4 regions of the Kluyvera sp. CRP genome follow, and region 1 is predicted to be linked to each of the others. Evidence: predicted binding sites of a transcription regulator. Region 1 holds the regulator's gene; each other region holds the start of a gene.

Region 1 (5,924 bases):
TTCGCTTGAATCGTTCAGAATAGTTGTCCGCGATTTCCGGCCAGCAGGCGAGGAAACGCTCGTACCAGGCCATCAGCGTGGTATCGTAATCAGCGCCGAAGTTATGCCAGTCTTCCATCACAAAGTGAGGCTCGCTGGCGACGGCAATCTGGCGAACTGAGGGTAAACAGCCATTCGGAAAGATGTATTTGTTGATCCACGGATCGACATTGTTGTCGGTCTTCTTCGAACCAATGGTGTGCAGTAAGAACAGACCATCGGGCTTCAGATTGCGGTCGACGACGTTGAAATAGGTGTCGTAGTTTTTCGGGCCCACGTGCTCGAACATTCCCACGGAGACGATACGGTCGAACTGATCGTTGAGGTCGCGGTAATCCTGAAGCAGGATCTCCACATCCAGCCCTTCACAGCGCGCCTGCGCCATTTTCTGCTGTTCGGCGGAAATGGTAACCCCTTTGACGCTAACCCCGTAGTTTTTCGCCATAAAGGCGGCTAAACCACCCCAGCCGCAGCCGATATCCAGCACGCGCATTCCCGGCTTCAACTGCAACTTCTGGCAGATGAGGTCGAGCTTGGCCTGTTGGGCTTCTTCCAGCGTTTTGGCTTCTTTCCAGTAGCCGCAGGAGTACTGCATAAATGAATCAAGCATGCGGCTGAAAAGATCGTTGCCAAGGTCGTAGTGTTCTTTGCCAACCTGCCAGGCGCGTCTGCGGCTCTGGAGGTTAAACAGACGAGCGCCGGCAACGCGCAGCGTATCTTTGAAATGGTGCGGAAGTTGATTTTCTAATCCGGCGCGCAGCACCTTGTCGAAGAAGATATCGAGACGGTCACATTCCCACCAACCGTCCATATAGCTTTCGCCAAGGCCTAACGAACCTTCTTGTAAAACACGTTTGAAAAGACGCGGATTTCTGACTTGAATATCGCAGGAGGCATTGCCGTTGATTTCAATACCTGCTCGGTTTAGCAGCTCGCTAACGATGCGATACCAGTCGTCGTCCGGTACACTTACTTCTTCTATACACGATGAGCTCATAGCTTCTCCATCCCGACCTGATGATCAGAACCTTAAAACAGCGTAGACGCTTTTTTCTGGTTTGTGAGAAATGTCACGAAAAATTCGTGAGCCTGCTATCCGACGTAGCACAGAGGAAGGGAAGAACCCCTTGCCGAAAGCCAATCCATGGTTTAACGGGAAGCTATCCTGCTCCCGCTTAATTAGTTTAATGTATATTAATTATGTGATGCCGATCCAGTATAGGACGCTAAGTGTATTGATTCAACTAAAAACTTAGCGCCCTAATCATTTCTTATGGCATTGATATGAGTGATGTTTAGGCGTGGGAACTCGCGTGCTCATTTTGACGTTCAGCACGACGTGCAGAGCGCTGCATGCGGTAGCCAATGCCGGCGAGAACCACGGTGACCAGCATCACGCTCGTGGTGGTCAGCAACGGTGTTGCAATCAGCGTTGAGACCGCCAGGCTTGCCAGGAAGCACAGCCCCAACTGCAACGTGTTCTGTAGCGCGGCAGCTCGGCCAGTTGCCTGTGGGAAGGGCTTCAGCGCCTGCGCAACGACAATGGGATAAATCGCCCCGTTGGCGGTTGCCATGATGCAGAAGGGGATCAACAGCGCGGTCAGGGAGACGCCTTCCGCGAGGCCGACGCCCCAGGTCCCGATAACGCTAAGCGCAAAGAGCACCAGCAGCCACGGCAACATTTGGCTACCCTGCCATTTTTGCAGCGCCGCGCGACAGCCATAGCCGCCAATCAGGAAGGCGATGGTTTGCGGTACATAGCTCAGACCAATCACCGTCGGGCTGTAGCCCATTTCATGCAGAATAAATGGCGAACCGGTCAGCCAGGCGAAAAAGCTGGCGGAGCAGGCGGCGTAAATCAGCACGTTGCCGCGGTAGTCCTTACTGCGCAGCAGACGTAAAAACGTGAGCTTCTCTTCACTGGCGACGTTTTTATTGTGGGCAGGCTTCAGGCGCAGAGCGGGCAGCATCAATACCAGGGTAATGATAAACAGCGTTGCGAAGATGGCCTGCCAATCAAAGTGGGCCAGCAGCCAACTGCCGAGCAGCGGGGCCAGCGCAGGTGACAGGCCGACCAGCGGCATAATGGTCGCAAAAATACGGTTGGTGCGCTGAGCGGGATAATAATCGGTAACCATGGCTTGCCAGGTCACCGCGGCGGCGCAAACGCCAACCGCCTGCACGAAGCGCAGCACCAGTAGGGTGGTACCATCGCGAACCCACAGCATGCCAAGGCAGCCGATGGCAAAAATGGTCAAACCGGCCAGCAGGATCGGTTTACGGCCATAGCGGTCAGACAGCGGCCCCCACAGTAGCTGCGCCACGGCGAAACCCGCGAGGAACAGACTCAGGCTCGCGCTGACGGCGGATGCCGGCGTTTGCAGGTCTTGCTGAATGGCGGCGAACGCCGGTAGGTACATATCGGTAGCCAGGAAGCCCAGCACGCTCAGTCCCGCGAGCCAGACTAAAAATCCTTTCCCAGGTTGCATAAATTGCCTTTTTTATCGTAGTTCACACTGTGCCGCTGAGTGTAGAGAGTGCATTCCCGGTTGTGAAACGCTAATATTTGAGGCATGGATTCAAATTTTTTGCAGGCAGAAAATGTGGTCTGAATATTCTCTGGAAGTGGTTGATGCGGTCGCGCGCAACGGTAGCTTTAGCGCCGCGGCGCAGGAGCTACACCGGGTGCCCTCTGCAGTAAGCTATACGGTGCGACAGCTTGAGGAATGGCTGGCGGTGCCGTTGTTTGAACGTCGCCATCGGGATGTTGAATTAACGCCTGCGGGAGCATGGTTTCTCAAAGAAGGGCGTTCTGTTATCAAAAAAATGCAGATCACCCGTCAGCAGTGTCAGCAGATTGCCAACGGCTGGCGCGGCCAGCTGGCGATTGCCGTTGATAACATCGTGAAACCTCAGCGCACCCGTCAGCTGATTGTCGATTTTTATCGCCACTTCAGCGACGTCGAACTGATTGTCTATCAGGAAGTGTTTAACGGCGTCTGGGATGCGCTGGCGGATGGGCGCGTGGAGCTGGCGATTGGCGCGACGCAGGCCATCCCGGTTGGTGGCCGTTTTGCCTTTCGCGACATGGGCATGCTCAACTGGCACTGCGTGGTGGCCAGTACGCATCCGCTCGCGAAGATGGATGGGCCGCTGAGCGATGACGTGCTGCGCAACTGGCCGTCGCTGGTACGGGAAGACACCTCACGGTCGCTACCCAAGCGAACGACCTGGCTGCTTGATAACCAGAAGAGGGTGGTGGTGCCGGACTGGTCGTCGTCGGAGACCTGTATTTCTGCCGGACTTTGTGCGGCGATGGTGCCGGGACATCTGGCGCAGCCGTGGCTGGAAAGCGGAGAGTGGGTTGCGCTGGAACTGGAGAATCCGTTCCCGGATGCAGCCTGTTGTCTGACCTGGCAACAGAGCGAAGCGTCGCCGGCATTAAGCTGGCTGCTGGAATATTTGGGGGATAGCGAGACGCTAAACGATGAGTGGCTACGGACGCCCGTTCAGGACGCCCACAGTTAACCCTTAACGACGGTAATCGCGATACGGGCCGTCGGCCACGGAACGTCGCTCGATCAGGCGCGGATGCACCTCAATCGACTGCGACTCTTCGCGCTTGCTGACGATACGATCCATCAGCATATTGAAGGCCGTCTCACCAAGTGAGTCTTTCGGCTGATGAATGGTGGTCAGCGCCGGGGTAAAGAAACGTGAGTTACGCACGTTGTCATACCCGATCAGCGAAATATCCTGCGGCACGCGCAGCCCCATTTCATCGGCGGCGCAAAGCGCGCCCATGGCCATGATGTCGCCGCCACAGAAGATAGCGGTAGGGCGCGGGTGCTGGGAGAGAATCTGTTGCATAGCGCGATAGCCAGACTCCGGCTCGAAGTCACCCTGGACTATCCAGTTTGCCGGAACATTGATTTGCGCTTCTTCCATGGCCTTCATAAAGCCAGCCAGGCGTCCTGCGCCGGTGTTACGTTCCAGCGGGCCAGGAATGACGCCGATATCACGGTGGCCGCGTTCGATCAGATAACGTCCCGCCATATAGCCGCCTTCGAAGGCGTTGTCGATGACCGAGTCGGTAAAGTCGGCTTTGGCTTCGCCCCAGTCCATCACCACCATTGGAATATGGCGATACTCTTCCAGCATTGAGAGCAGGGATTCCGGATATTCGGAACACATCACCAGCAGGCCATCAACGCGTTTTTGCGCCATCATTGACAAGTAGGCGCGTTGTTTCTCGAGATTGTTCCACGCGTTGCCAAGGATCAGGGTATAGCCCTTCTGGAAGCAGTTTTTCTCAACGGCTTCGATAATTTCAGCAAAGTAGGCCGCTTCGCTGCTGGTCGCCAGCAAACCAATCGATTTGGTGTGGTTGACCTTCAGGCTACGGGCAACGGCGCTTGGCGAGTAGTGCAGCTCTTTAATCGCTGCCCACACCGCTTCCCGCGTCTCTTCGGCGACAAAACGCGTTTTGTTAATTACATGTGATACGGTTGTAGTGGAAACGTTTGCGCGCTTCGCTACATCTTTAATTGTTGCCATTCCATCTCACTCCAGACCCTGGCCTGCCCCTGATAAACTCGAAACGAAAACGTTTGCCTTTATACACCCTGACGCAATTTTGTGGATTGCGGTTCGCCAGGAAAACGATACAGGACGACAGGAGGGGGTCAATGGCCGGTACGCTTATAAATAAGCGTCGAATTTTGACGTATCCGGACGCAAAGTGGAAGAGCAAAAACCAACATCCTGCTAAATCTGTGAAGATTTTTACGATTATCTGTGCAAAAATGAGTGAGCTCAGTTTTGCTGTGGTCATAAAAAGGAGAAAAATTGATGAGTACCGAACTTAAGATGTCACTCACCACGACCGTTATTGTGCTGGCGTTGATCGTCGCCGCTGGACTTACCGCTGTTCTGCATTGATTCTTCCATGAGGGGGCGTTCGCGCCCTCATGTCTGATTGTTAGCAAATTAGCAATAATCTTTTGCTGTTTTGTACACTTCTGCTTTTCTGTGATTAATGTCATGCTTTTGCCCTATATTGCCATGCCGCGTCTGTCGTGCGGCCAATCGGAGCTTTTGCATGAAAATCAATTTTCCCTTACTCGCGCTGGCCATTGGGGCTTTTGGCATAGGGACCACCGAATTCTCGCCGATGGGGTTACTGCCGGTCATCGCAAAGGGCGTTGACGTCTCGATCCCGGCTGCCGGTATGCTGATTAGCGCCTATGCGGTTGGCGTGATGGTCGGTGCGCCGCTGATGACGCTGCTGCTTTCTCATCGTGCCCGCCGCAACGCGCTGATCTTTCTGATGGCCATTTTTACCCTTGGCAACGTGCTGTCGGCCATCTCGCCGGACTACACCACCTTAATGCTGTCGCGCATTATTACCAGCCTGAACCACGGTGCGTTCTTTGGCCTGGGTTCAGTGGTAGCGGCAAGCGTGGTGCCGAAACATAAGCAGGCCAGCGCGGTGGCGACGATGTTTATGGGTCTGACGATCGCCAATATTGGCGGCGTGCCGGCAGCAACCTGGCTGGGTGAAACAATCGGCTGGCGTATGTCGTTCCTGGCGACTGCGGGACTGGGGATTATCGCCATTATCGGTCTGTGGTTGTCCTTGCCGAAGGGGGGGGCGGGTGAAAAACCTGATGTGAAACGTGAACTGTCGGTGCTGGTGCGCCCACAGGTGCTTTCCGCACTGCTGACCACCGTACTCGGCGCTGGCGCGATGTTTACGCTTTACACCTATATCTCACCGGTGTTGCATACGATCACGGATGCGACGCCGGGCTTCATTACGCTGATGCTGGTGCTGATTGGCGTTGGGTTCTCTATCGGTAACTACCTCGGTGGCAAATTTGCTG
Region 2 (5,924 bases), 1.5 Mb from region 1:
CCGTGATGTGCTGGCGCAGCGGACGCTGGGCTGGGTTGCCCGTTAAGAGCTGTAAGGAGTGAATGTGCAAAGTGTTGATGTTGCCATCGTAGGCGGTGGTATGGTCGGGCTGGCGGTGGCCTGCGGTTTACAGGGCAGCGGCCTGCGGGTTGCCGTGCTGGAACAATCGTTACCGCAAGCGTTGGCCGCCGATGCGCCGCCTGCGCTGCGCGTATCCGCCATTAATGCTGGCAGCGAGAAGCTGCTGTCAAAGCTGGATGTCTGGCAGGCGATTGTCGCCCAGCGCGCCAGCCGCTACCACGGCATGGAAGTGTGGGATAAAGACAGTTTTGGCCGCATTGCGTTTGACGATCGCAGCATGGGTTACAGCCATCTGGGGCATATCGTTGAAAATGCGGTTATTCATCATGCACTGTGGCAGAAAGCCGAGCGTAGCGCGGATATCACCCTGATGGCGCCTGCGGAATTGCAGCAGGTCGCCTGGGGCGAAAACGAAGCGTTTCTGACGCTGAAAGACGGCGGCATGCTGACCGCACGTCTGGTGGTAGGGGCCGATGGCGCCAACTCCTGGCTGCGTAACAAAGCCGATATTCCGCTGACGTTCTGGGACTATCGCCATCACGCGCTGGTGGCGACCGTGCGGACGGAAGAGCCGCACGAGGCGGTAGCGCGTCAGAGTTTCCACGGCGAAGGCATCCTGGCTTTCCTGCCGCTCAGCGATCCGCATTTGTGTTCTATCGTCTGGTCGCTGTCGCCGGAAGAGGCGCAGCGGATGCAGCAGGCGGAGGAAAGCGAGTTCAACAAAGCGCTGAGCATTGCTTTTGATAACCGCCTGGGCCTGTGTCGGGTGGAGAGCGAGCGGCAGGTTTACCCGCTGACCGGGCGTTACGCGCGTCAGTTTGCCGCGCACCGTCTGGCGCTGGTTGGCGACGCGGCGCACACCATTCATCCGTTGGCGGGGCAGGGGGTTAACCTGGGCTTTATGGATGCCGCCGAGTTGATTGAAGAGCTGAAACGTCTGCACGCGCAGGGGAAAGATATCGGCCAGCATTTTTATCTGCGTCGCTACGAACGCAGCCGCAAACACAGCGCCGCGCTGATGCTGGCGGGAATGCAGGGCTTCCGCGAACTGTTTGCCGGTGAGAACCCGGCGAAAAAACTGCTGCGCGATATTGGTCTTAAACTCGCCGATACGCTGCCCGGCGTAAAACCACAGTTGATCCGTCAGGCAATGGGCCTCAATGACCTGCCGGAGTGGCTTCGTTAAGTCGCTCACACTTTTACTCCCGGTGGTTCCACCGGGAGTCTTCCCCCTCATTTGAAAAATTCTAATTTCACCCATTTTTTCGCATTAGTTTTATTAATCCATCAAATTTTATGTTACGGGAAAGTCGCCCTGTTTTTCGCAGGAAATATTATCTTATGCTGAATTGTTGACCATTATTGTTAATTAAATGTGGTGTAATTCGCTTTTTTCCAGTTGATTCCTCTGTATGCTTTTTGGCGACTTTTGGTCATAAGCTAATGTGATGTCCCTTTTTTCCTGATGGTTTAGCACGGTGTTCGGTGGTAAGTTCAGGGAAAAGAGAACGTTTGCGTCGGTGCCTGGACGGGCGTCGGCGCGTGTTTTTGTGGTGCGATATATTCAACGAGGACATGATGGCTCAACAAACGCCTTTGTATGACCAGCACGTGTTATGTGGCGCGCGTATGGTAGATTTCCACGGCTGGATGATGCCGCTGCACTATGGGTCGCAGATTGATGAGCACCATGCGGTGCGTACCGACGCCGGGATGTTCGATGTGTCGCACATGACGATCGTCGATTTGCATGGCCCGCGCACCCGTGAGTTTCTGCGCTATCTGCTGGCCAACGACGTGGCGAAGCTCACCAAGCCCGGCAAAGCGCTTTATAGCGGGATGTTGAATGCATCGGGCGGCGTGATTGATGACCTGATCGTTTACTACCTCACCGAAGATTTCTTCCGCCTCGTCGTTAACTCCGCTACCCGCGAAAAAGACCTCTCCTGGATTACCCAACACGCTGAACCTTATGCCATTGATATCACCGTTCGTGACGACCTGTCGCTGATTGCGGTGCAGGGGCCAAACGCGCAGGCGAAAGCGGGCACGCTGTTTAGCGATGAACAGCGCCACGCGGTAGAAGGCATGAAGCCGTTCTTCGGCGTGCAGGCGGGTGACTTCTTTATCGCCACCACCGGCTATACCGGCGAAGCGGGCTATGAAATTGCCCTGCCGAAAGCGCAGGCGGCGGATTTCTGGCAGCAGCTGGTCCAGGCGGGCGTGAAGCCTTGCGGCCTGGGCGCGCGCGATACGCTGCGTTTAGAAGCCGGCATGAACCTGTACGGACAGGAGATGGACGAAAGCGTCTCTCCGCTGGCGGCCAACATGGGCTGGACCATCGCCTGGGAACCGGCTGACCGCAACTTTATCGGTCGCGACGTGCTGGAGCTGGAACGTGAAAAAGGCACCGACCAATTAGTGGGCCTGGTGATGACCGAAAAAGGCGTGCTGCGTGGCGAACTGCCGGTACGTTTTACCGATGCGAACGGCAATGCGCGTGAAGGTGTGATCACCAGCGGGACTTTCTCGCCGACCTTAGGCCATAGTATTGCGCTGGCTCGCGTCCCTCAGGGCATTGGCGAGACGGCGATTGTGCAAATCCGTAACCGTGAAATGCCGGTGAAGGTCACCAAACCTGTTTTTGTACGTAACGGCAAGGCCGTGGCGTAACCGATTATTATTCTGGAGATTTTTTGATGAGCAACGTACCAGCAGAACTGAAATACAGTAAAGAACACGAATGGCTGCGCAAAGAAGCCGACGGCAGCTACACCGTGGGTATCACCGAGCACGCGCAGGAATTACTGGGCGACATGGTGTTTGTTGACCTGCCGGAAGTCGGCGCGACCGTCAGTGCGGGTGACGACTGCGCGGTGGCGGAGTCTGTGAAAGCAGCTTCCGATATCTACGCGCCAATCAGCGGCGAAATCGTTGCGGTTAACGAAGAGCTGGGTGATTCACCGGAGCTGGTAAACAGCGAACCGTACGCCGGCGGCTGGATCTTCAAGATCAAGGCCAGCGATGAAGCGGAAGTCGCCGCACTGCTGGACGCGACCGCATACGAAGCCCTGTTAGAAGACGAATAACGGTTTTCCCCCTCTCCCTCCGGGAGAGGGCCGGGGTGAGGGTATGTTCGCACTGTCACCCCAAACCTCTTCCTCTGGAAGATGAAATCTTAAAATCACCGCACGTTTCAGGAACCATCGCTCATGACACAGACTTTAAGCCAGCTTGAAAACCGTGGCGCGTTTATTGAACGTCACATCGGGCCGGATGCCCAGCAACAGCAAGAGATGCTCAAAACGGTTGGCGCGGATTCACTCAACGCACTGATTGAACAGATCGTGCCGAAAGATATCCAGCTTGCCACGCCGCCTCAGGTAGGCGAGGCCACCACAGAATTCGCCGCGCTGGCGGAGCTGAAGGCGATTGCGGGTCGCAACAAGCGCTTTAAGTCGTATATTGGCATGGGTTACACCCCGGTGCAGCTGCCGCCGGTTATCCTGCGCAATATGCTGGAAAACCCGGGCTGGTACACCGCTTATACTCCGTATCAACCGGAAGTGTCTCAGGGCCGCCTTGAAGCGCTGCTTAACTTCCAGCAGGTCACGCTGGATCTGACCGGTCTTGATATGGCTTCCGCTTCCCTGCTGGATGAAGCGACCGCCGCCGCGGAAGCGATGGCGATGGCCAAGCGTGTGAGTAAGCTGAAAAACGCGAACCGCTTCTTTGTGGCGGCTGACGTGCATCCGCAAACGCTGGACGTCGTTCGTACTCGTGCGGAAACCTTTGGTTTTGACGTTATCGTCGATGATGCCGACAAAGCGCTGGAACACCAGGATGTTTTTGGCGTGCTGCTGCAGCAGGTGGGCACTACCGGCGAAGTGCATGATTACAGCAAACTGATTGCTGAACTGAAATCCCGCAAAGTGGTGGTGAGCGTTGCCGCCGACTTTATGGCACTGGTGCTGTTAACCGCACCGGGCAAACAGGGCGCGGACATTGTCTTCGGCTCTGCCCAACGCTTCGGCGTTCCGATGGGCTACGGTGGCCCGCACGCGGCATTCTTTGCCGCTAAAGATGAATTCAAACGCGCCATGCCGGGCCGTATTATCGGCGTATCGAAAGATGCGGCGGGCAATACCGCGCTGCGCATGGCGATGCAGACTCGCGAGCAGCACATTCGCCGCGAGAAAGCCAACTCCAACATCTGTACTTCGCAGGTGCTGCTGGCCAACATTGCCAGCCTGTACGCGGTCTTCCACGGCCCGGTTGGCCTGAAACGTATCGCGAACCGCATTCATCGCCTGACCGATATTCTGGCGACCGGCCTGCAGCAGAAAGGGCTGAAACTGCGCCATGCGCACTTCTTCGATACCCTGTGCGTGGAAGTGGCGGATAAAGCGGCGGTGCTGGCACGCGCGCAGGCTGCCGAAATTAACCTGCGTAGCGACATTATTAATGCCGTCGGCGTGACTCTGAACGAAACCACCACCCGTGAAGACGTGCTGGCGCTGTTTAACGTGATCCTCGGCGAAAACCACGGCCTGGATATCGACACGCTCGATAAAGACGTGGCGCTCGACAGCCGTTCCATTCAGAGCAGCATGCTGCGTGATGATGCGATCCTCGCGCATCCGGTCTTTAATCGCTACCACAGCGAAACCGAGATGATGCGCTATATGCACTCGCTGGAGCGTAAAGATCTGGCACTGAACCAGGCGATGATTCCGCTGGGTTCCTGCACCATGAAGCTGAACGCCGCAGCGGAGATGATCCCCATCACCTGGCCGGAATTTGCCGAACTGCACCCGTTCTGCCCGGTTGAGCAGGCCGAGGGCTATCATCAGATGATCGGTCAGCTTTCCGAGTGGCTGGTGAAACTGACCGGCTACGACGCGCTGTGCATGCAGCCGAACTCGGGCGCACAGGGCGAATACGCCGGTCTTCTGGCGATTCGTCACTATCATGAAAGCCGCAACGACGGTCATCGTGATATCTGCCTGATCCCAAGTTCTGCCCACGGTACTAACCCGGCTTCTGCACAGATGGCGGGTATGCAGGTGGTAGTGGTAGCCTGCGATAAGAACGGCAACATCGATCTGGCGGATCTGCGCGCGAAAGCGGAGCAGCACGCAGACAATCTTTCCTGCATCATGGTTACCTATCCGTCCACCCACGGCGTGTACGAAGAGACCATCCGTGAAGTGTGCGAAATCGTGCACCAGTTCGGCGGCCAGGTTTACCTCGATGGCGCGAATATGAACGCTCAGGTGGGGATTACTTCTCCGGGCTTTATCGGCGCGGACGTTTCGCACCTCAACCTGCACAAAACCTTCTGCATTCCGCACGGCGGCGGCGGCCCGGGCATGGGCCCTATCGGCGTGAAATCGCATCTGGCACCGTTCGTGCCGGGCCACAGCGTGGTGCACATTGAAGGCATGCTGACCCGTCAGGGCGCGGTGTCCGCGGCGCCGTTCGGTAGCGCGTCGATTCTGCCAATCAGCTGGATGTATATCCGCATGATGGGCGCGGAAGGTCTGAAGCAGGCAAGCCAGGTGGCGATCCTCAACGCCAACTACATTGCGACCCGCCTGAAAGACGCTTATCCGGTGCTGTATACCGGCAGCCAGGGGCACGTGGCGCATGAATGTATTCTGGATATTCGTCCGCTGAAAGAAGAGACCGGCATCAGTGAGCTGGATATTGCTAAGCGCCTGATTGATTACGGTTTCCACGCGCCAACCATGTCCTTCCCGGTGGCGGGTACCCTGATGGTTGAGCCGACGGAATCTGAAGGCAAAGCTGAACTGGACCGCTTTATCGACGCGATGCTGGCG
Region 3 (5,924 bases), 1.1 Mb from region 1:
AGTACAGGACGTCAACGTCTTTCACGTCTTGTTCCGCCAGGAACTGGTATTCAACATCGGCGATGTCGTTCTGGGACAACTGCCAGGAGTAAAGCGCCTGGACGGCACACTCACGGGCGCGGCGACGAGCAGCAGGTTTCACGGATTTCCCCTTACAAAAATCAGGCCTTGATGGCTTTCAATACATTAATCATTTCAAGCGCGGTCAGTGCTGCTTCAGCACCTTTGTTACCGGCTTTTGTGCCAGCGCGTTCGATGGCTTGTTCAATACTTTCGGTGGTCAGAACACCAAAGGCTACCGGGATTTCGCTGTCCTGAGCGACGTGCGCCAGGCCATTGCTTGCCCCGCCAGCAACATATTCGAAGTGAGCAGTACCGCCACGGATAACCGTACCCAGCGCGATCACCGCATCGTATTTACCGGTTTTCGCCAGTGCGCCAGCCGCCAGAGGCAGTTCATAAGCACCTGGAACCCAAACAACGGTGATGTTTTCATCTTTAACCTGACCAATGCGCTTCAGGGCGTCGATAGCACCTTCCAGCAGGCTGTCATTGATAAAGTTGTTGAAACGCGCGATGGTGATGGCGACGCGAGCGTCCGGGGTAGCAACGTTAGCTTCAATAATGTTCATACTGTTCCTTTGGGTTCATTTGCCCCGCAGGGGGGCGGATTTTATCATAATATTCTGGGCGCTGCTTCCTCTAATTCGGAAAGCCTCACGCAGTCGTTAAATGCAGGCAGACATCCGGCCCAACCTGACGTATCTCGTTGAATTTGAAATGGGGGACGTCAGCCAGTTTCTCAAGCCCCGGCAGCACACATAATACGCGCGCATCACTTCCTAACAGTTTAGGCGCGATATAGACGATAAGCTCGTCCACCAGCCCCGCCTGAATCAGCGCGCCGGCAAGCGTTGGCCCCGCCTCCACCCAGATGCTGTTAATCTGCTGTTTACCCAGTTGCATCATCAGCAGCACCAGATCGAGATGGCCGTTATACTCCGGCACTTTCAGCGTCTGCACGCCTTCCGGCCAGACGCGGGTATCGTCTTCGGTACGTGCAAAGAGCGTTTCGCCCGGCTGATGCACGATGCGATGCTCCGGCGTCACGCGATTGCCGCTATCAATCACAATGCGCAGCGGCTGACGCAGATTTTCCTGCGAGTAGTTCGCCTGTGTTTCTGCGCTCAGTTCGTCCCAGCGCACGGTCAGCGCCGGGTCGTCGGCCAGCACCGTGGCGCTGCTGGTTAAAATAGCGTGGCTTTCGGCGCGCAGGCGCTGCACATCGCGACGCGCCTGTGGCGAGGTGATCCACTGGCTTTCACCGCTGGCCATCGCCGTACGCCCATCGAGCGATGCACCGAGTTTGAGCTGTACGTACGGGAAACCGGTACGCATCCGCTTGAGGAAGCCTTTGTTCAACGCTTCGGCCTCGCTCATCATCAACCCGTGGCTGACTTCAATACCCGCCTGCTGCAAGCGATAGAGACCACGGCCCGCCACCTGCGGGTTAGGATCCTGCATGGCGGCAACCACGCGCGAGACACCCGCGGCAATTAACGCATCGCAGCACGGCGGCGTACGGCCATGGTGACTGCACGGTTCCAGCGTGACGTAAGCAGTGGCGCCTTTGGCCTTTTCACCCGCCATACGCAGCGCGTGCACTTCGGCGTGCGGCTCACCGGCGCGATAGTGAAAACCTTCGCCGACAATTTCGCCCTGATTGACAATCACGCAGCCGACGCGTGGGTTGGGATGGGTGGTAAATCGCCCGCGCGCCGCCAGTTTTAGCGCGCGCGCCATGTACATTTCATCGTGCATAGCTTAGTCCTGTAAGCGGGCGATCTCTTCGCCAAACTCTTTGATATCTTCAAAGCTGCGGTAGACAGAGGCAAAGCGAATATAGGCGACTTTATCCAACTTTTTCAGCTGTTCCATCACCAGATTCCCCAGCAGTTTGCTCGGCACTTCGCGCTCGCCGGTGGCGCGCAGGTGCGATTTAATATGGTTAATCGCCATTTCTACGTCATCGGCGCTCACCGGGCGCTTTTCCAGCGCTCTCAGCATACCGCTGCGCAGTTTGTCTTCATTAAACGGTTCGCGCACGTCATTGCTTTTTACCACGCGCGGCATCACCAGCTCCGCGACCTCAAAGGTCGTGAAGCGTTCGTTGCACACCAGGCATTGCCGACGGCGGCGAACGGAGGAACCTTCTCCCACAAGACGGGAGTCAATCACTTTAGTGTCTACGGCGAAACAGAATGGGCAGTGCATACGACGTCCTGACGATGAGGGTGAGTGTAATGAAATCTATTTTACCCTGAACTGCGAAGACAACAAAGGCGGCATGTTTTTGAGACAATGGATCGATGCCATCAGCTCTGTTGCACGCTACCATTGCGTTATCCCGAAGAGAAGGAACAGACAGAATGACAAGACGTTACCTAAGAATTGCCCTGCTGGGAAGCCTCGTCAGCCTGAGCGCCTGCGCGCAGCAGTCAGAAGTGAAACAAATGCATCAAAGCATTAGCGCGCTGAGCAGCGAGATGACGCAGCTTAACAAAGAAACGGTGAAAATCACTCAGCAAAATGCGCTGAACGCCAAATCGACGAAGGGCGCCTATCTGCTGCCGGGGGCCAATACCCCTGCCCGTCTGAACAGTCAGATAGGCACGTTGCGCATGTCATTGCGTAACGTTGCCGCCAACGCTCAAGGGACGGCGCTTACGTTGCGCATCTCCGGTGAGTCCAACGATCCGCTTCCGGCTTTCACCGGCACCGTGGAATGGGGACAGATCCAGGGCACCACCGAGCAGTATCAGGAAGTGAACGTGCAAAATCAGCTGTTCTCCGCCCCGGCCAGCGTGCTGGCGCCAAGCGACGTCGATATTCCGCTGCAGCTTAACGGCGTCACGCCGGAGCAACTGGGCTTTGTCCGCATCCACGACGTTCAGCCCGCCAACGCGCAGTAATCTCGCTAATCGGCACTGTGACATGCAGTGCCGCCCTTCCCCCTATGCTCCCTCTATTGACCACATTTCCTGTATGTAAACATTTGCAATAATTCACCCCATCAGTACAATCGCCGCGTCTAAACTACGCAAACGTGAACGCAATCGATTACGCGTTTGAAAAATGTGTGAAGTGTGACTGATTTTCGTGAGCAAGGATTCATATAATAGGCTCGCAGAAACACGAAACATTTAGAAAAACTTCGGTGATAAAAATCACTCTCTTTCGAATTTTTTTATTAGTGGCATAAATATGAAAAAAACATTACTGGCAGCCGGTGCCGCGCTGGCGCTCTCCGCATCTTTCACTGCTAACGCAGCAGGCGACTCTCAGCCGCAGTATGTCTCTGACTGGTGGCACCAGAGCGTAAACGTGGTAGGCAGCTATCACACCCGCTTCTCTCCGAAGCTGAACAACGACGTCTACCTCGAGTATGAAGCGTTTGCGAAGAAAGATTGGTTAGACTTCTATGGCTACATCGATATTCCGAAGACCTTCGACTGGGGTAACGGTAACGATAAAGGAGTCTGGTCTGACGGTTCCCCGATGTTTATGGAAATCGAACCACGCTTCTCTATTGATAAGCTGACCGGCGCAGATCTGAGCTTCGGCCCGTTCAAAGAGTGGTACTTCGCGAACAACTACATCTACGATATGGGTGACAACAAAGCCAGCCGCCAGAGCACCTGGTATATGGGTCTGGGTACCGATATCGATACCGGCCTGCCGATGGGCCTGTCTCTGAACGTGTATGCGAAATATCAGTGGCAGAACTACGGTGCCGCGAACGAAAACGAGTGGGATGGCTACCGCTTCAAAGTGAAATACTTTGTGCCAATCAGCGATCTGTGGGGCGGTAAGCTGAGCTACATCGGTTTCACCAACTTCGACTGGGGTTCAGATCTCGGCGACGAACCAAACCGCACCAGCAACTCCATCGCCTCCAGCCACATTCTGGCGCTGAACTACGATCACTGGCACTACTCTGTCGTTGCCCGTTACTTCCATAACGGCGGCCAGTGGCAAGGTGGTTCGAAAATGAACTGGGGCGAAGGCGATTTCAACGGTCAATCGACCGGTTGGGGTGGCTACCTGGTTGTGGGTTACAACTTCTAAGTTTTGCCTTACCGCACGGCTATGCTGTGCGGTAAGTTTTTCCACGCACGCTCGGCAATAATATTACTTCGCTTTTATATATCCCTCATAAATACAAAACAAATTAAAATAAATACATTTAATGAATTAAATTCACGCCCTTAATATATAAAAACCACTCAAACGCATATCCGATCACGCTTTTATTCAAACAACATCACCAGCTTGTGATCTATTTATCAATCCACATTAATGCAAATGGGAAAACGTTTTCTCTCTCCATATACTAAGCCCGTCCACAAATACGGAAAGAGCATGACCATAACGCATAACGACAGAAAAAAACTCACAATTAAAGATATTGCTCACGCTGCCGGAGTGAGTATTAGCACCGTATCGAAAGTAATAAACAGCACAGGTTCAATCAGTCACATAACAAAAGAAAGAGTTTTATCCGTTATTAATGAATTCGATTACAGGCCTAATGAAATTGCACGTGCACTGCATCAAAAGAAAACATATACCATCGGCTTGTTATCAACAGATGATTACGGACGCTTCAGCTTACCTGTTTTAAAGGGTATTGAGAATGCCTTACTTGAAGCGCAGATTTCGGTATTTCTTTGTAACGCCAGCGGTTCGCCTCAGGAATTAAAGCGACACGTTGATTTACTGCTGGCAAAGCGCGTCGACGGTATTATCGTCACCGCAGCCAAAACGGATACCCGCGATCCGCTGCCGTTAAAGAAACACGATACGCCAGTGGTGTATGTCTATACCAACGTCGACGATGACAACGAACTCTGCGTTCTGCCTGACGATTTCGGCGCTGGCGCTCTGGCCTGTCGTCATTTAATCGACCAGGGCAGCCAGAATATCGTGCAGATCGCCGGTCCGGCATATTATCTGGCGGTGCAGCAGCGCCATGAGGGCTACCGCCAGGAGATGAGCAAAGAGGGGTTGATCGTCAGAGCGCCTGAATATGGTTCCTGGACATCAGCACATGGTTATCGTGCAATGCAATCTATTCTTGCGCGGTACCCTGAAATTGACGGTGTTATTGCTGGCAATGATTTAATTGGACACGGTGTTTTACAGGCGCTCTATGAATATGGGAAATCAGTTCCTGATAATGTCGCCGTGATCGGCTTTGATAACTGGCAGGTTATTACCGAATTATGTCGCCCGAAACTAAGCAGTATTGATTTTTGCCTGACGGAATTAGGCCGCGTCGCCGGCCAATGTTTAATAAAGAAAATAGATGGACACGATCTCAGGGGGAAAATTGCCGTCCCCTGTTTTTTACAACGCGGAGAATCAAGTTGTCGTTATTCTCAAAATTAATAAGAATGAGGTGTTTATGTTGTCTAAATTTATACATACCACCGTGGCTGCCTGTATTATATCCACATCACTCAGTGGATTAGCGCAAGCCAGAGAGACCATTACCTTCTGGGGCCGCTCGAATCAAACATCACTGGAACTGCTGGTTGATGCTTACAACAAGTCGCAGGATAAAGTTGACATTAAGCTAAATATGATTCCCGGCGAGTCGATGATGACCAAGCTCAGCGCTTCTATTGCCGCCGACAGCTCACCAGACCTTGTTTCACTCGATGTCTCCTTTCTTCCCCAGCTTAACGGCGCGGAACAGCTCACTGACCTCACCGACATTCTTGGCAATCGAGATTACGTGAAGCAGCTTAGCGGTTCGCTGAAAACCATCGGGGTTTATAAAGAGCGGCTGTACGGCATTCCTTTCTCTGCTGAATCATCGCTTCTGTTTTACAACAAAAAGATTTTCCGCCTCGCCGGAC
Region 4 (5,924 bases), 650 kb from region 1:
CTGCGCGACGACGCCGTGGAACAGTTCGGGTCGCTGGTTGATAACGGTGCCCATCAGCATGCCGCCAGCGCTACCGCCCATGCCATAGCACAAATTCGGCGCGCCATAGCCCTTCGCCAGCAGCGCATCGCAGACATCCAGATAGTCGTTAAAGGTGTTGTGCTTTTTGAGGAATTTGCCGTCTTCATACCACTGCTGCCCCAGTTCGCCGCCACCGCGAATGTGAGCGATAGCAAAGACGAAACCGCGATCGAGCAGGCTCAGACGACTGCTGCTGAAATCGGCGTCCATGCTGGCGCCGTAAGAGCCATAGCCGTAGACCAGCAACGGATTTTTACCCCGACGAAAATGCTCATGGCGATAGACCAGCGAAACCGGCACCTCAGCGCCATCACGCGCAGTTACCCACAAGCGTTCGCTGCGATAACGACTGGCGTCGAAGCCTTTCACCTCCTGCTGCTTGAGCACGCGACGCTCGCCGCTGTCCATATCAAGCTCAAACAAGGTATCCGGCGTGGTCATCGACGAGTAGCCGTAGCGCAAACAGGCCGTTTCCGGTTCCGGATTATAGGCAATCCAGGTGACATAGGCCGGATCGTCAAAGGCGATGGCCGTCTCCTGATGAGTTTGCCGGTGAATCTGCCGCAGGCTGGTTAATCCGCGCTGACGCTCTTCTACAACCAGCCAGTCGCGGAATAACGTGAAATCTTCCAGCATCACCGTATCGCGCGCGGCGATTATCGTCTGCCACTCGCCCTCTTCCCCGTTTACGCCCCGGTAGAGGCCAAAGTTTTTACCTTCGCGGTTTGAGCGAATATAAAAATGTCCCTGGTAGTGATCAAGACTGTATTCATGATCTTTACGGCGAGCTAAAAATGTCTGTGGTTTCGCATCCGGGATATCGGCATCCACCAGCAGCATTTCGCTGGTTGTCGCGCTGGACAAGGCAATCACCACGAACTGGCGTGACGATGTCTTATGCAGGCTGACGTAGAACGTGTCATCCTGCTCTTCATAGATAAGCTCGTCCTGGGTACCGGGTTCCCCTATCTGATGACGCCACACCTGCCACGGCAGTAGCGTCGTCGGGTGCTGGCGTACGTAATAGAGCGAGCGAGAATCATTGGCCCACACCACGCCCGGCGAAACATTTTCAATCACCTCCGGTAACCAGGTCTCATTTTCCAGATGACGAATCCGCAGGCCGTACTGGCGGCGCGAGAGGAAATCCTCGGTTACCGCCAGCAGATTATTGTCGGGAGCAACGTTTAGCCCTCCAAGGGTATAAAATTCGCTGTGTGCCGCGCGCTTGTTTTCATCAATCAGCAGCGACCACGACTCTTCTCCCAGCGCCTGGCGTTGATAAAGGGCATATTCACGCCCCGGCTCAAAGACCTGGCGATAGCGATAGCCATTTTTAATGTAAGGGGCGGAAACCTCTCGCGGCGGGATTCGGTCAACAATCTCTTTCAGCACGCGATCCTGTAGGCTTTGCTGGGATGACATCACCTGGCGGCCATAGGCGTTTTCCTGCTGTAAATAGTCGATAACCGCGGGCCTGGCGCGCGTGTCATCGCGCAGCCAGTAGTAGTTATCAATGCGCGTATCGCCATGCAAGGTCATGGCGTGAGGGATCCGTTTTGCTTTTGGCGGCATCTCGTTATTCTTCTGTTTTAGTCACACCCTATAAGGGTGGACAAATTACACAATGATGCAAGCAAAAGCGGTGATAAAACGCATTAAAGTTGCTGTTTTTGCTGCTGTAAATCGCGTTCTATCCCCTCACGGACCTCCAGAGGCAGTTTCAACGCTTCGCCCAGCGCGTTCAGATAGCTGCGTTCCATAAAATGATCGATATCTATCGCCGCACAGCTGATGAAGTACAGTTCCAGCGCCTCTTCTTCATTATGCACATCTCTTGCCAGACGCTGAGGGTCGAGAGGTTGTTCCATCGCCCGCGCAATCATCGCACGCCCCTGCTCTTCAATGCCGGCTTCACGCAGCTGTTGTTCAATGGCCTGCTGTTCTTTGGCATCAATATGTCCATCGCTCTTCGCCGCAAAGACCAACGCCAGAATCAAGCGTTCGGTACGCACATCCAGCGGCGCTGGCGCTTCACCGTACTGGCTGGCGGTTTGTGGGTCTGCGCGTAATTTATCTTTATACTTGTTCCACAGCACGCTGCCAGCGACTGCGCCGCCTCCCACCAGCAACGCGCCGGTGCCGTACTTCGCCAGCATTTTTCGGGACGACTTACTGGCCAATAGTAGCCCAGCAAGGCCGCCTAACGCGCCGGGCACCAGCATTTGGCTGAGATCGCTTTTACCGCTACCCGATTTTTGCCCCAGCAGAGACTGCAGTTGATTAAGCCAGCCTGACATACGACCTCCAGTATAAATATGTGAGATGCTCAGCCTAAGCGAGCTGATGTCAGGATATGTCTGTTCCACATAAAGATGCGCAAATATCCAGCGATAGCGCGGCCCGATTGCCGACAACGAGACACGCGCAAACGTTTTCGTTTATAATGCGGCAAATTTTAGTGAGACGGTGGAATAGGTAAAATGACGTTATTAGGCACAGCTCTGCGTCCGGCTGCGACGCGCGTAATGCTTCTGGGTTCCGGCGAGTTAGGCAAGGAAGTGGCGATCGAATGCCAGCGATTGGGTATCGAAACCATTGCCGTTGACCGCTACGCCGACGCCCCGGCGATGCACGTCGCGCATCGTTCTTATGTAATTAACATGCTCGATGGCGCGGCGCTGAAAGCGCTGGTTGAGCAGGAAAAACCGCACTATATCGTGCCGGAGATTGAAGCTATCGCCACCGATATGCTGATTGAACTGGAGCAGGCGGGTCAGCACGTCGTGCCCTGCGCACGCGCCACCCAACTGACCATGAACCGCGAAGGCATTCGCCGACTGGCGGCAGAACTCCTCAAGCTGCCAACCTCAGCCTATCACTTCGCCGATAGCGAAGCCCAGTTTCGCCAGGCGGTTGCCGACATCGGCTTACCGTGTATCGTGAAACCGGTGATGAGCTCATCCGGCAAGGGCCAGACCTTTATTCGCCGTGAAGACCAGCTCGCTCAGGCGTGGCAGTACGCGCAGGAAGGCGGCCGCGCCGGTGCCGGGCGCGTAATCGTCGAAGGGGTCGTCAATTTTGATTTTGAAATCACCCTATTGACCGTTAACGCCGTAGACGGCGTGCACTTTTGCGCGCCAGTCGGCCACCGTCAGGAAGATGGCGACTACCGTGAATCCTGGCAGCCGCAGCAGATGAGCGCGCTGGCGCTGGAGCGCGCGCAGGCAATCGCGCGCGAGGTGGTGCTGGCACTCGGCGGCTACGGCCTGTTCGGCGTTGAGCTGTTTGTCTGTGGCGACGATGTGGTGTTTAGCGAAGTTTCGCCGCGTCCGCATGATACCGGAATGGTCACGCTGATTTCGCAGGACGTTTCAGAGTTCGCTCTGCATGTGCGTGCTTTCCTTGGCTTGCCAATTGGCGCCATTCGCCAGTATGGCCCTTCCGCTTCTGCCGTGCTGCTGCCAACGCTGACCAGTAACAACGTGACCTTTGATAACGTGCAGAATGCGCTCGGTGCGGGTGTGCAACTGCGGCTGTTCGGTAAGCCGGATATCGCCGGTTCACGCCGCATGGGGGTAGCGCTGGCCACCGGCGATAGCGTTGAAGATGCCGTTGAACGCGCCAAAATCGCTGCGGCCGCCGTCGTTATTCAGGAATAAGAAAAAAGGCGGGCTGCTCACGCATACCCGCCTTTCTTTTGCTTACCCGATCATCAGACCGGGTACAGCAGACACCTTACAGCTTCGCGCCTTCAACCGCTTCGCGAGCCAGCTTGGTGATGCGATCGTAGTCGCCAGCTTCCAGCGCGTCTGCCGGAACCAGCCAGGAACCGCCGATACACAGCACGCTTTTCAGCGCCAGGTAGTCACGGTAGTTAGCCGGAGAGATACCGCCAGTCGGGCAGAAACGGATGTGAGAGAACGGACCTGCAATCGCCTGCAGCGCTTTCACGCCACCGTTCGCTTCAGCCGGGAAGAATTTGAACTCTTTCAGGCCGTGCTGCATACCCAGCATCAGTTCAGAAACAGAGCTAATACCCGGGATCAGCGGGATAGTGCCTGCGGTAGCCGCTTTCAGCAGTTCGTCGGTCAGGCCCGGGCTGATAGCAAACTGCGCGCCAGCGTCGGTCACTTCTTTCAGCTGCTGTGCGTTAGTCACGGTACCCGCGCCCACGATAGCATCCGGAACTTCTTTCGCAATGGCGCGGATAGCGTCCATCGCGCAGTCGGTACGCAGCGTCACTTCCAGTACGCGAACGCCACCGGCAACCAGCGCTTTTGCCATCGGTACTGCGTGCTCAAGCTTGTTAACCACGATTACCGGGACTACCGGGCCAGTGGTCAGGATTGCTTCAGCCGTTGTTTTCCAGTTTTTCATCAGAAATATTCTCTCGCCAGATCTACAAAACGTGTCATCTTAAAAGGTAATACAGGTTGCGCCCTGTTCCGCACCGGACAGTTTTTCCCGTAATGCGCCAAACAGTTCACGGCCTGTCCCCACGCGCGAAGCGCTCAGATCGGGAATATGCGGTTGGCGTGCGGCCAGTTCAGCGTCATCAACCAGCAGCGTTAGCTCGCCGGTCTGGCCGTTCACGCGGATCATGTCGCCATCGCGTACTTTTGCCAGCAGGCCACCGTCATAGGCTTCAGGCGTTACGTGAATCGCTGACGGTACTTTACCGGATGCACCGGACAGTCGTCCATCAGTGACCAACGCAATTTTGAAACAGCGGTCCAATAATACACCAAGTGGCGGCATAAGTTTATGTAATTCTGGCATCCCGTTCGCTTTTGGCCCTTGATGGCGCACAACCACGACGCAATCTTTGTCCAACAGGCCCGCTTCAAAGGCTGGCAGAACATCATGCTGGCTTTCAAAAACTACGGCAGGCGCTTCAATCACCTGGTTTTCAACCGGCACCGCGGAGGTTTTCATCACCGCACGGCCAAGGTTGCCGCTCAGCACTTTGGTGCCGCCGTGTTTTGAGAACGGTTTATCGAAGGTAGCAATGACGTTGTCATCCAGCGACGCGGTGGCGCCTTCACGCCAGTCCAGCTTGCCTTCGTTCAGCCACGGTTCCATGGTGTAGTGAGACAGGCCAAAACCGGCGACGGTGTTCACGTCTTCGTGCAGCAGCCCGCCTTTCAGCAGCTCGCGCACCAGCACCGGCACGCCGCCCGCTGCCTGGAAGTGGTTGATATCGGCCGGGCCGTTCGGATACAGACGCGCCATCAGCGGTACCACTTCTGACAAGTCGGAGAAATCATCCCAGTTAATGATAATGCCCGCCGCGCGCGCCATCGCCACCAGGTGCATGGTGTGGTTAGTCGAACCGCCGGTCGCCAACAGCGCCACGATACCGTTGACCACCACTTTTTCGTCAATCATTTTACCCAGCGGCATCCATTCATTACCGTTGCCGGTCATGCGGGTGACCTGACGCGCCGCCGCGGCGGTCAGTTCGGCGCGCAGCGGCGCATCCGGATGAACAAAGGAAGAACCCGGCAGCTGCATCCCCATAAATTCAATCACCATCTGGTTGGTGTTGGCGGTGCCGTAGAAGGTACAGGTGCCCGGCGCGTGGTACGACGCGGCTTCGGATTCGAGCAGCGCGTTACGGTCAACTTTTCCTTCAGCATAAAGCTGGCGAATGCGCACTTTTTCTTTGTTCGGCAGGCCGCTGGCCATGGGGCCTGACGGAATGAAGACAGATGGCAAGTGGCCGAATGACAGCGCAGCCATCGCCAGCCCTGGGACGATTTTGTCGCACACGCCAAGGTACAGCGCGCCGTCAAACATGTTATGAGACAGCCCCACCGCAGCGGACATGGCAATCACTT

Evidence for each region. Region 1 encodes PurR, which represses purine synthesis genes. Its sites were predicted from a motif close to CANGCAAACGTTTGCNTG; they were not measured.
Region 2: a site for PurR is predicted at 1,583-1,600, ahead of gcvT (glycine cleavage system aminomethyltransferase GcvT). Genes of this name have one in related genera too.
Region 3: a site for PurR is predicted at 3,110-3,127, ahead of K7B04_RS11100 (nucleoside-specific channel-forming protein Tsx). Genes of this name have one in related genera too.
Region 4: a site for PurR is predicted at 2,506-2,523, ahead of purT (formate-dependent phosphoribosylglycinamide formyltransferase). Genes of this name have one in related genera too.

What each region holds. Positions count from the first base shown of each region.
Region 1 is NZ_CP082841.1:3,497,106-3,503,029, forward strand. Features, by position in the region: gene cfa (cyclopropane fatty acyl phospholipid synthase) at 1-1,036, opposite strand, end outside; gene punC (purine nucleoside transporter PunC) at 1,335-2,528, opposite strand; gene punR (DNA-binding transcriptional activator PunR) at 2,641-3,567, shown strand; gene purR (HTH-type transcriptional repressor PurR) at 3,571-4,596, opposite strand; gene K7B04_RS16590 (YnhF family membrane protein) at 4,891-4,980, shown strand; gene K7B04_RS16595 (MFS transporter) at 5,141-5,924, shown strand, end outside.
Region 2 is NZ_CP082841.1:1,965,147-1,971,070, forward strand. Features, by position in the region: gene ubiH (2-octaprenyl-6-methoxyphenyl hydroxylase) at 1-46, shown strand, start outside; gene ubiI (FAD-dependent 2-octaprenylphenol hydroxylase) at 65-1,267, shown strand; gene gcvT (glycine cleavage system aminomethyltransferase GcvT) at 1,660-2,754, shown strand; gene gcvH (glycine cleavage system protein GcvH) at 2,781-3,170, shown strand; gene gcvP (aminomethyl-transferring glycine dehydrogenase) at 3,294-5,924, shown strand, end outside.
Region 3 is NZ_CP082841.1:2,367,890-2,373,813, reverse strand. Features, by position in the region: gene nusB (transcription antitermination factor NusB) at 1-142, opposite strand, end outside; gene ribE (6,7-dimethyl-8-ribityllumazine synthase) at 162-632, opposite strand; gene ribD (bifunctional diaminohydroxyphosphoribosylaminopyrimidine deaminase/5-amino-6-(5-phosphoribosylamino)uracil reductase RibD) at 718-1,821, opposite strand; gene nrdR (transcriptional regulator NrdR) at 1,825-2,274, opposite strand; gene K7B04_RS11105 (DUF3251 domain-containing protein) at 2,430-2,972, shown strand; gene K7B04_RS11100 (nucleoside-specific channel-forming protein Tsx) at 3,265-4,128, shown strand; gene K7B04_RS11095 (LacI family DNA-binding transcriptional regulator) at 4,423-5,451, shown strand; gene K7B04_RS11090 (sugar ABC transporter substrate-binding protein) at 5,468-5,924, shown strand, end outside.
Region 4 is NZ_CP082841.1:4,150,173-4,156,096, forward strand. Features, by position in the region: gene ptrB (oligopeptidase B) at 1-1,656, opposite strand, end outside; gene K7B04_RS19680 (tellurite resistance TerB family protein) at 1,740-2,381, opposite strand; gene purT (formate-dependent phosphoribosylglycinamide formyltransferase) at 2,565-3,743, shown strand; gene K7B04_RS19690 (bifunctional 4-hydroxy-2-oxoglutarate aldolase/2-dehydro-3-deoxy-phosphogluconate aldolase) at 3,820-4,461, opposite strand; gene edd (phosphogluconate dehydratase) at 4,501-5,924, opposite strand, start outside.